DNA from 4 places in the Lysinibacillus sp. NPDC092081 genome. Region 2 is predicted to be linked to each of the others. Evidence: riboswitches for the same ligand, from Rfam matches in the RefSeq annotation. Region 2 holds a riboswitch; each other region holds the start of a gene.
The links. Region 2 has a riboswitch for cobalamin ahead of cobT (nicotinate-nucleotide--dimethylbenzimidazole phosphoribosyltransferase). Riboswitches for the same ligand answer to the same signal wherever they lie in the genome.
Positions count from the first base shown of each region.

Region 1 (2,203 bases), on a different contig from region 2:
CACGTGTTACATTTTTAGAGCAGCTTGCTGCAAATGCTTTACCAAGCCATATTTTACTCGCTAATTTTTCAGGGGATGCTGCATGGTCTCGTTATGTGGCAGGCATTCAGCAGGTTTTTGATGAGGCTGGTCTTAGTTGTCCGCCAATAGACGGTAGCACAGAGTCCAATATGCCCACTTTACAATCAGGGTTGTCTGTAACGATGCTTGGTGAGCAACAGAAACGCACAGCAACTAAGCTTGAGCAACTAAGTTGGTACACCTATGGACTGCCACTTGTAGGCAATGAAGTCCTTGCACAGCCTGAAGATGTCGCACAGCTGCAACCCATTTTTCAGGCATGGAATGAGGAAATAGTGCAGCAAATATGGCCAGTTGGATCAAAAGGTCTGCAAGCAGAATTTACCCGACTTTTTGGCAAACAACAGGTCAAAAGTTCATTAGATGTTGAGAAATCGGCTGGTCCATGTGCAGTAGTTTTGCTAGGAATACAGCCAGAAAAAGAGCAGCAAGCACAAAAAAATTTTCCTAGAAATTTTGAAAAACTATGTAAAACTGCATTGTAATTGGGCTTGCTTCGAGAAAATGTAGCACTTTATAACGTGCAAGGGGCAAAACGCCTATTGCAACAATAAACACAATATGTTAGATTTGTTTAGGAGTTAAAACACAATATATAGTATTTTGGACAAGCGGTACCAATATGGTTTAAAAGGGAATTCGGAAAAAGAGTCATCTTAGGCCGAAGCTGTCCCCGCAACTGTAAATGCTGACAAATGATGATTAGGCCACTGTGAAGAACGGGAAGGCCATCGTTTGGAGGAAGCATGAGCCAGGAGACCTGCCGAGTTGTTCAAGACAGCAACACATTCTTCGGGGATTGAGAAGTGGAGGCGAAAGATTTGTTCACTTCTTTGTGTGCATGTCCTTCATTTCCATTTCCGATTTTACAGCGATCACGTAACCGATAAATGTTGCGTGATCGCTTTTTGTGTTGCTGTAGAAGGAAAGGGAGAGAATGTTACATGACAATTCAAATTGAACAGCAAATGACTAAGCTCAAGAAAAGTTACACGGAGGATGAACTCGAAAGTTTTGTAAGGTTATCGGATCGATGGCTACGAAAAAACGACAATGCCACATTTGAAGCATGGGCAGATGCGATGATTTTACAAACGCTTAGCCTCATTGATGAAGAGGAGCCATACTGGACATTTGTCGCAGCTCAAATTTATTTAGAAAAGTTATATGATCAATTTGCAATGCGCCGTGGTGTTTCAGTGAAGGATGTTTATAAAGTTTTCCCAGAACATTTAGCACACTATACAGAAGCTGGTTTGTATCATGAAAGTTTAACAACAAAGTATAGTGAGCAGGAGCTTCAGGAACTCGCTTCTTATTTAGAATCAAGTCGAGATGAGTTGTTTACGTATATTGGCTTAAAAACATTAATGGACCGCTATGTAGTCCGTGACTACACGAAAACACCAGTGGAGCTACCGCAGGAACGATGGATGGTCATTGCGATGACCCTGATGCAGGATGAAACAGAAAATCGTTTAGAAAAAGTACGTGAATCGTATTGGGCGATGAGTAATTTATATATGACTGTTGCCACACCAACATTATCGAATGCTGGTAAAACACATGGACAGCTATCTAGCTGCTTTATCGATACAGTAGATGATAGTTTACAAAGTATTTATGACACGAATACAGATGTCGCAACATTATCGAAGTACGGCGGTGGCATTGGTGTTTATATGGGCAAAATTCGTAGCCGAGGCTCATCTATTAAAGGCTTTAAAGGTGCATCAAGTGGCGTTTTACCATGGATTAAACAACTTAATAATACGGCGGTTTCAGTCGATCAGCTAGGTCAACGACAAGGAGCTATTGCTGTATACCTAGATATTTGGCATAAAGACGTCTTTACGTTTTTAGATTTACGCTTAAACAATGGGGATGAGCGTTTGCGTGCCCATGATATTTTCACAGGGCTGTGCTTACCGGATTTATTTATGGAAACTGTTGAGGCACGTGGGGAGTGGCATTTATTTGACCCACATGAAGTGCGAGAAATCATGGGCTACTCACTAGAGGATTACTACGATGAGAAAAAGGGTGACGGCTCTTTCCGTACTAAATATGCGGAATGTATCGCGAATCCATTGTTAAGTCGTGAAGTCGTACCAGCCATTGA
Region 1 covers NZ_JBIVRU010000003.1:270,350-272,552, forward strand. Annotated here, with positions in the region: gene ACIQLB_RS08615 (hypothetical protein) at 1-566, shown strand, start outside; cobalamin riboswitch at 677-864, shown strand; gene ACIQLB_RS08620 (ribonucleoside-diphosphate reductase subunit alpha) at 1,026-2,203, shown strand, end outside.
Region 1: linked by a shared signal. The riboswitch ahead of ACIQLB_RS08620 (ribonucleoside-diphosphate reductase subunit alpha) and the one ahead of cobT (nicotinate-nucleotide--dimethylbenzimidazole phosphoribosyltransferase) in region 2 are both predicted to bind cobalamin.

Region 2 (2,203 bases):
CCAATTCCCGTTTCACCGGCATGAATAGTGACTCTGTAGCCATATTCTTTGGCTAATGCTATTGGATCTACGAATCTTTCACAGAAGCCTTCTTCTTCGGATGCGCATAGGTCAATTGCCACCACACCTTTACCAAGGAACTTTTTCCCCTTTTCAACCACCTCAAATGCGCTTTCTACAGACATCGTCCTCATGCAAGACAAGATTATATTTCCCTTTATTTCGTAACAGCTTTCAGCATCCCTCATCCCCTCTATAACAGATTGAATAACTTCTTCAACACCAAGACCTTGTAATGTGTGAAGTAACGGGGCAAATCTGACTTCTAAATATTTCACATTTTCTCTTGTTGCATTCTCAAATAGCTCAAAAGTAATTCTTCTTAAGTTCTCCTTTGACTGCATGACCAAATTAGGAAGAGAAAATCTTTTTAAATATTCATCAAGGGATTCACATTCTAACGGAGCAATCAGCTCCTTTTGCAGTTCATCCTTATCAAAAGAGGGTAACGGAATACCTTCCTTCTGTGCAATATCGATAATAGTTTCAGCCCTTAAGCTTCCATCCAAATGACAGTGTAGTTCAATTTTAGGCAATGCTAAAAAGTTCATTTTTGACCTCCTGAAATAAATTATTAGATTAAAATACAAAAAAAAAATTCCTGACTACAAAGAAAATACAAATTTTGTACTTTCTTCGTAATCAGGAATTTAGGTTCCTGGTAGAGACCCCCAAACCATATTATTGGGGTTATACGAAATACTATTGAAATCATTAACGATTTTTAATATGATAATAAAAAAAATTCGGATTGTCAACATGGTTCCTAACACCGATAAATCATTGTGTTTATTCTAAAAACATATGCATAAGAAGTGATTGCTCTAATTGAACACGTAAGTTCAGTATCTATATGTAACTCAGAAACGTTGGAAAGAAATATACAATTTCACTAATATATTGACACAAAAACCACTTTGTCGTAAATTTAAAATAATTGCATAAAAGCATTAGGTGCCCATTGCGGGAGAATAGGGAATAAAGTGAAAAGCTTTAGCGGTCCCACCACTGTAAAAGGGAGTTTCATAGAGAATAACCACTAGCATCGTTCTGGGAAGGTTCTATGAAATGTTGAAATTGAGCCAGGAGACCTGCCTATTGCTTCGATTATATAGACGATGGAAAAGTCTGTAGTTTATTTGTTATGGAATAAACTACAGGCTTTTTATTTTTTTCTCTAAATCATTCTTCGAGTAATAAGGGCAAAAAAGAAAGGGGAAATTTTCATGCAATTATTACAACAGACGATTCAAAACATTCAAAGTGCCGACCACAAAATGATGGAGAAGGCAAGAGAACGCATAGATGCACTTTGCAAGCCTCCTAGAAGCTTAGGGAAATTGGAGACCCTTGCTGTGCAACTATCCGGTATTACAGGAGACCTATTCCCTGCGATTGATAATAAAGCAATTATTGTCTGTGCTGCAGATCATGGTGTTTGTGATGAAGGGGTGACATCTAATCCGCAAAATGTGACGGTCTTTCAAACATTAAATTTCCCTAGAGGAGGAACTGGTGTCTGTGCGATCGCAAAAATTACAGATGCAAAAATTGTCACAGTAGACGTTGGCGTAAAAGAGGACATTCCGCATAATGCTGGTGTCATCATAAAAAAAATTAAATATGGAACGGACAATATGGCAAAAGGTCCTGCTATGTCAAGGGAAGAAGCCATTCAATCCATTGAAGTAGGAATTGAAGTAGCTACGGAAGAAATAAGCAAGGGGATAAATGTACTCGGGACAGGTGAAATGGGGATTGGTAATACAACACCGAGTGCTGCCATATTATCGGTTCTTCGTGAATGTCATCCGAATGAAGTGACAGGCTTCGGTGCAGGTGTTGGACCAGGGGGGATAGCGCATAAAGTAGAAGTCATTCATGATGCTATTGCATTAAATAAACCAAACCGCGATGATGCTATTGATATTCTTGCAAAGGTCGGTGGGTTAGAAATAGGAGCTATGGCTGGGGTGATACTTGCAGCTGCCGCACATCACAAACCTGTTGTTATTGATGGCTTTATTTCTACTGTTGCTGCTCTTATTGCATACGAACTCGAGCCAAACGTCAAAGACTATATCATTCCTTCTCATGCTTCTGAAGAACCAGGTGCAAAAATTGCTGCTGAAATGCTCGAAAT
Region 2 covers NZ_JBIVRU010000001.1:575,684-577,886, reverse strand. Annotated here, with positions in the region: gene add (adenosine deaminase) at 1-611, opposite strand, end outside; purine riboswitch at 680-778, opposite strand; cobalamin riboswitch at 996-1,173, shown strand; gene cobT (nicotinate-nucleotide--dimethylbenzimidazole phosphoribosyltransferase) at 1,287-2,203, shown strand, end outside.

Region 3 (2,203 bases), on a different contig from region 2:
GCACGGAATATATAGGTACATTGCTCAAGTAATATCTTACCAGCATCTGTAATCGCTATTTTTTTCCCTAGTCGATCGAATAGTGGAATGCCCAGTTCATTTTCCAATACTTTAATTTGATGGCTAAGCGTTGGTTGAGTAATATTCAATTTTTCGGCAGCCTTTGTAAAATGAAGTTCATTACACAGTACTAAGAAGTATTCAAGCTGTCGTATTTCCATATTCGTACCTTCTTTAATAAAATTATTTCTTATATTATATCATTATTTATATAGAGTACCGTATAATTCATCGAGATTTGATATCAAATTTAGTGATATGTAAGAGTCCTGTTTACATTTTTAGCAATATAAAGATAAATGACAATATAGACTTCATCCTCATTTCGAAATTGGAAGTAATAATCAGGTCTCTGAAAAAATGCCAATCAAGGTAATTTCATTGGCCAAGAGTCCTGTTTCTTCATGAAGTTCACGGCAAGCAACATCTTTTAAAGTCTCAGTTATTTCATAGTGCCCCCTGCTAATCCCCACCAAAGTATCGAACATATTCGTTTTTCCATAAAATGAATCCTCTATTCTACTTACAAGTTTTAAAAATAGCTTCATTAGTTTTGATCAACAATCTTTTTTGTGCAAAATAGTGCTAAAAAATATAGAATAGTTCTTCAAAAATGGAAAATAGCTTTTTATAATCAAGCTTTTCTAAATTTCAACTATATTGATTGTTTTGAAAGCTCTATGTTAAGGTAAAAAGACAAATTGAATATGCTAAATTTTGGTGGTTCAAATGGATTTGATTCTATTTGATTAAAAGGGAAGTTGGTGAGAGTCCAACACTGTCCCGCAACTGTATTTAGGAGTTCGATAACAAGACCACTGTTTTGTTTGTCAAAATGGGAAGGTGTTATTGTAGCGTTGATCATAAGTCAGGAGACCTGCCACTAAATAAGCATCAATTGACCTACGAGGATAGGGAGGTGTTAGCTACTGCATGATTTTTGTGAATTCATGTAAATTCACTGTTTTTTTGTTCTGTCATGCTTTTGTAGATTAACAACTTCACAAAGGGGTAGAAGTTGTTTTTTTGTTGTTCTTTTGTGTTTGATTGGTAGCGCTTACAAGAATAATTAAACAAAGGGGTTGTAATGAATGGAGTTAAATTATTCGCCTGGTCTTGATGGCATCATTGCCGCTGAAACAAAATTATCTTTTTTAGACACTGTAGGAAGTCAAATTGTCATTAGAGGCTATGATTTGATTGAATTATCACAGAGATATTCATATTTAGACATTGTCTACTTATTATTGCATGGGGAAATACCAACTACCGAGCAACAAGTTGATTTACAGGACCAGTTGAAATCAAATTATCAAGTTCCACAAGAGATTTTTCAAATTTTCAAGTTATTACCTAATGGAACACATGCTATGGATGGGCTTAGAACAGGAATTTCTGTTTTAGCAGGCTATGATCAGCACATCAATGATCGTTCTACTGAAAAGAATTTGACGCGAGCATATGGACTTTTAGGTGGTATGCCCAACATCGTAGCGAATAGCTATCGTGTATTAAATGGTCAAGATGTCGTGGAGCCTGATAGCCGGCTTTCCTATAGTGCAAATTTTTATTACATGATTACTGGCAGAAAACCAACTGCGTTAGAAGAAGAAATCTTTGATCAGTCACTCGTTTTATATAGTGAACACGAGATGCCAAATTCGACGTTTACAGCTCGTGTAATTGCCTCTACACAATCTGATTTGTATGGTGCTTTAACTGGAGCTGTCGCATCATTGAAAGGTAATTTACATGGTGGGGCAAACGAGGCAGTGATGTATATGCTTCTTGAAGCCAAAACAGTTGAAGGCTTTGAAACATTGCTGGAAAACAAACTACAAAATAAAGAAAAGATTATGGGCTTTGGTCACCGTGTATATATGAAAAAGATGGACCCAAGAGCACAAATTATGAAAGAGGCTTTGCAAAAATTATGTTTGGAGCAAGGGGATCACCGCTTATATCACATGTGTGAAGCTGGTGAAAAAGTGATGATACAGAAAAAAGGGTTGTACCCAAATTTAGATTATTATGCAGCACCAGTGTACTACATGCTTGGTTTGCCGATTGAAATATATACGCCAATCTTCTTTGGCTCACGAACGATCGGCTTATGTGCTCATGTGATAGAGCAGCATGACAA
Region 3 covers NZ_JBIVRU010000004.1:187,328-189,530, reverse strand. Annotated here, with positions in the region: gene ACIQLB_RS09875 (LysR family transcriptional regulator) at 1-221, opposite strand, end outside; gene ACIQLB_RS09870 (NUDIX hydrolase) at 405-608, opposite strand; cobalamin riboswitch at 765-959, shown strand; gene mmgD (citrate synthase) at 1,152-2,203, shown strand, end outside.
Region 3: linked by a shared signal. The riboswitch ahead of mmgD (citrate synthase) and the one ahead of cobT (nicotinate-nucleotide--dimethylbenzimidazole phosphoribosyltransferase) in region 2 are both predicted to bind cobalamin.

Region 4 (2,203 bases), on a different contig from region 2:
ACGATTTGTCTCGTACGACGCCCACTTTTCGGGTTATAAAGAGCAATAACAAAATCCGCCATAGCTGCCGCTTCCACTCGTTTTGCAATTAAATTCCAAGGTGTTAGGTGATCACTTAAACTAATGGTACAGGCGTCATGCATAATGGGAGCACCTAGTAAACTTGCACACGAATTAATAGCTGAAATACCAGGAACAATTTCTACCTCGATACCAGTTGCTTCTGTCCATCCTAGCTCGATTAATACTTCATACACTAATCCAGCCATTCCATAAACCCCGGCATCTCCACTGGAAATGACCGATACGATACTTCCAGCCTCTGCTTGACGTACCGCTTCCTGTGCACGTGAAACTTCCTCTGTCATACCAGTACTAATAATTGACTTTGCACTAACTAAATCCTGAATAAGTTCAACATAAGTTTTATAGCCTATGATCATATCACTTTGTTGTAGTGCCTCCACAGCACGAGTCGTAATATGTTTAAAGTCTCCAGGGCCAAAGCCAACTACGAAAATCTTACCTTTTTGCGCCATTTTGTTACCCCTCTTTCACCTTTTCAATACCTTTAATGGCTGTTGTTTGTGCTGTACGTTGTAACGAACCTTCACGCAATGTAAAGACATGCTCATTATGTAACGATTCATGATTTAAATCTTGCACGAGTGCCTTCGCATGCTCCGTTGTCGGCACTCTGTACCAATTTCCCTGAGGATAAGCAATGACAACACAAGCATCCTTACACCTGCCATTACAGCGGGTCCTTGTCGTATGTATTTCCTTATCAAGTGCCAGCAACTGTATTTCATCACGGATTGCTTGTGTAATATCCTCAGCATCTTTTTTCATACAGCTACTACCATTGCAAATAAAAAGATGTGTTTTCATCCCTTCTAAATTCCAAGTTGTCATAGTTGTTCTCCCCTCATTTGCTTTTAGGAAAAAGAAAAACCTTTACTCTAGACGAAGAGTAAAGGTTTTGTAGAAGCAAAAAAAACGAATATAGTTGTGTACTCGCTCTCGCTTCAACTTCTCCCTCCGAAAAGTTTGCATGCATCATCACATAAGCAGGTTTCCTGACTTAAGCTTCCTTTTACTTTCGCGCCTTCCTAGATTTCACTAGTGGCTTCCGCGATTTCATCAGCTATTACAGTAGCGGGGGCTGTATCGGATTCTCACCGATTTCCCTATTATCTTGAAAATATTTCAAGCACTTATGGATGTTTTATATGAATTTATTATTTTTTTATAAAATTGAAAACTGTTTCTATCATAGCTTATTTTTTCATAATTTCAATATTTCTTTCTTAAATTGTGACATTTTTATTAACTTTTTTTAGAAAAATGCGACATTCATATTACATTTATCCGAATTTTCGACATAGAAACTCAATTAAAAATATTTTCATAAAAAGTATAGCATATTTATGGAAAATCATGTTACACTTTGTCGTGAAATCTCACAACTTCATCTTTTTTCGGTGCGATTTGTTCAGCATTTCGCTTAAAAGGGAAGCCGGTTTAAGTCCGGCGCGGTCCCGCCACTGTACTAGGGAGTTTTATAGAGAATGTCACTATCCAAAGGATGGGAAGGCCTATAAAACGTTGAACTAAAGCCAGGAGACCTGCCGAAAAATATGTGATCGTTTCAACCTACGAGGATGGGTGTGCGGCTTAGCAAATTAGAATTTTATTTGCATTTTTTCAGCTATGCATTTTTCCGCAAATGGAGAAGTGCTTTTTTATTTGCGCACGCTAATTCGAAATAATTTATTGAGGAGGAGAGATTTTTGAAATTCTCAGGTTGGAAGCTTAGTTATTTCTTATTGGCATTTTTATTTGTGCCAAATCGTGCATTTGCGATGCATATTATGGAGGGCTTTTTGCCAATTGAATGGGCGATTTTTTGGTGGGTCATATCGATTCCTTTTATTATTTTAGGATTACGTTCTATTCGTAAAACCATCGATGAAAATCCTGAAACAAAAATGATATTAGGTCTATCGGGTGCTTTTGCCTTTGTGCTATCAGCTTTAAAAATTCCTTCTGTAACGGGAAGTTGCTCACATCCGACAGGAGTTGGGCTTGGAACAGTTCTTTTTGGACCATTAGCGATGAGTGTTATCGGGACAATCGTATTATTATTCCAAGCTTTACTTTTAGCACATGGTGGCCTTACAACTTTAGGAGCTAATGCCTT
Region 4 covers NZ_JBIVRU010000025.1:15,130-17,332, forward strand. Annotated here, with positions in the region: gene cobJ (precorrin-3B C(17)-methyltransferase) at 1-539, opposite strand, end outside; gene ACIQLB_RS22430 ((2Fe-2S) ferredoxin domain-containing protein) at 544-915, opposite strand; cobalamin riboswitch at 1,052-1,236, opposite strand; cobalamin riboswitch at 1,466-1,650, shown strand; gene ACIQLB_RS22435 (energy-coupling factor ABC transporter permease) at 1,794-2,203, shown strand, end outside.
Region 4: linked by a shared signal. The riboswitch ahead of ACIQLB_RS22430 ((2Fe-2S) ferredoxin domain-containing protein) and the one ahead of cobT (nicotinate-nucleotide--dimethylbenzimidazole phosphoribosyltransferase) in region 2 are both predicted to bind cobalamin.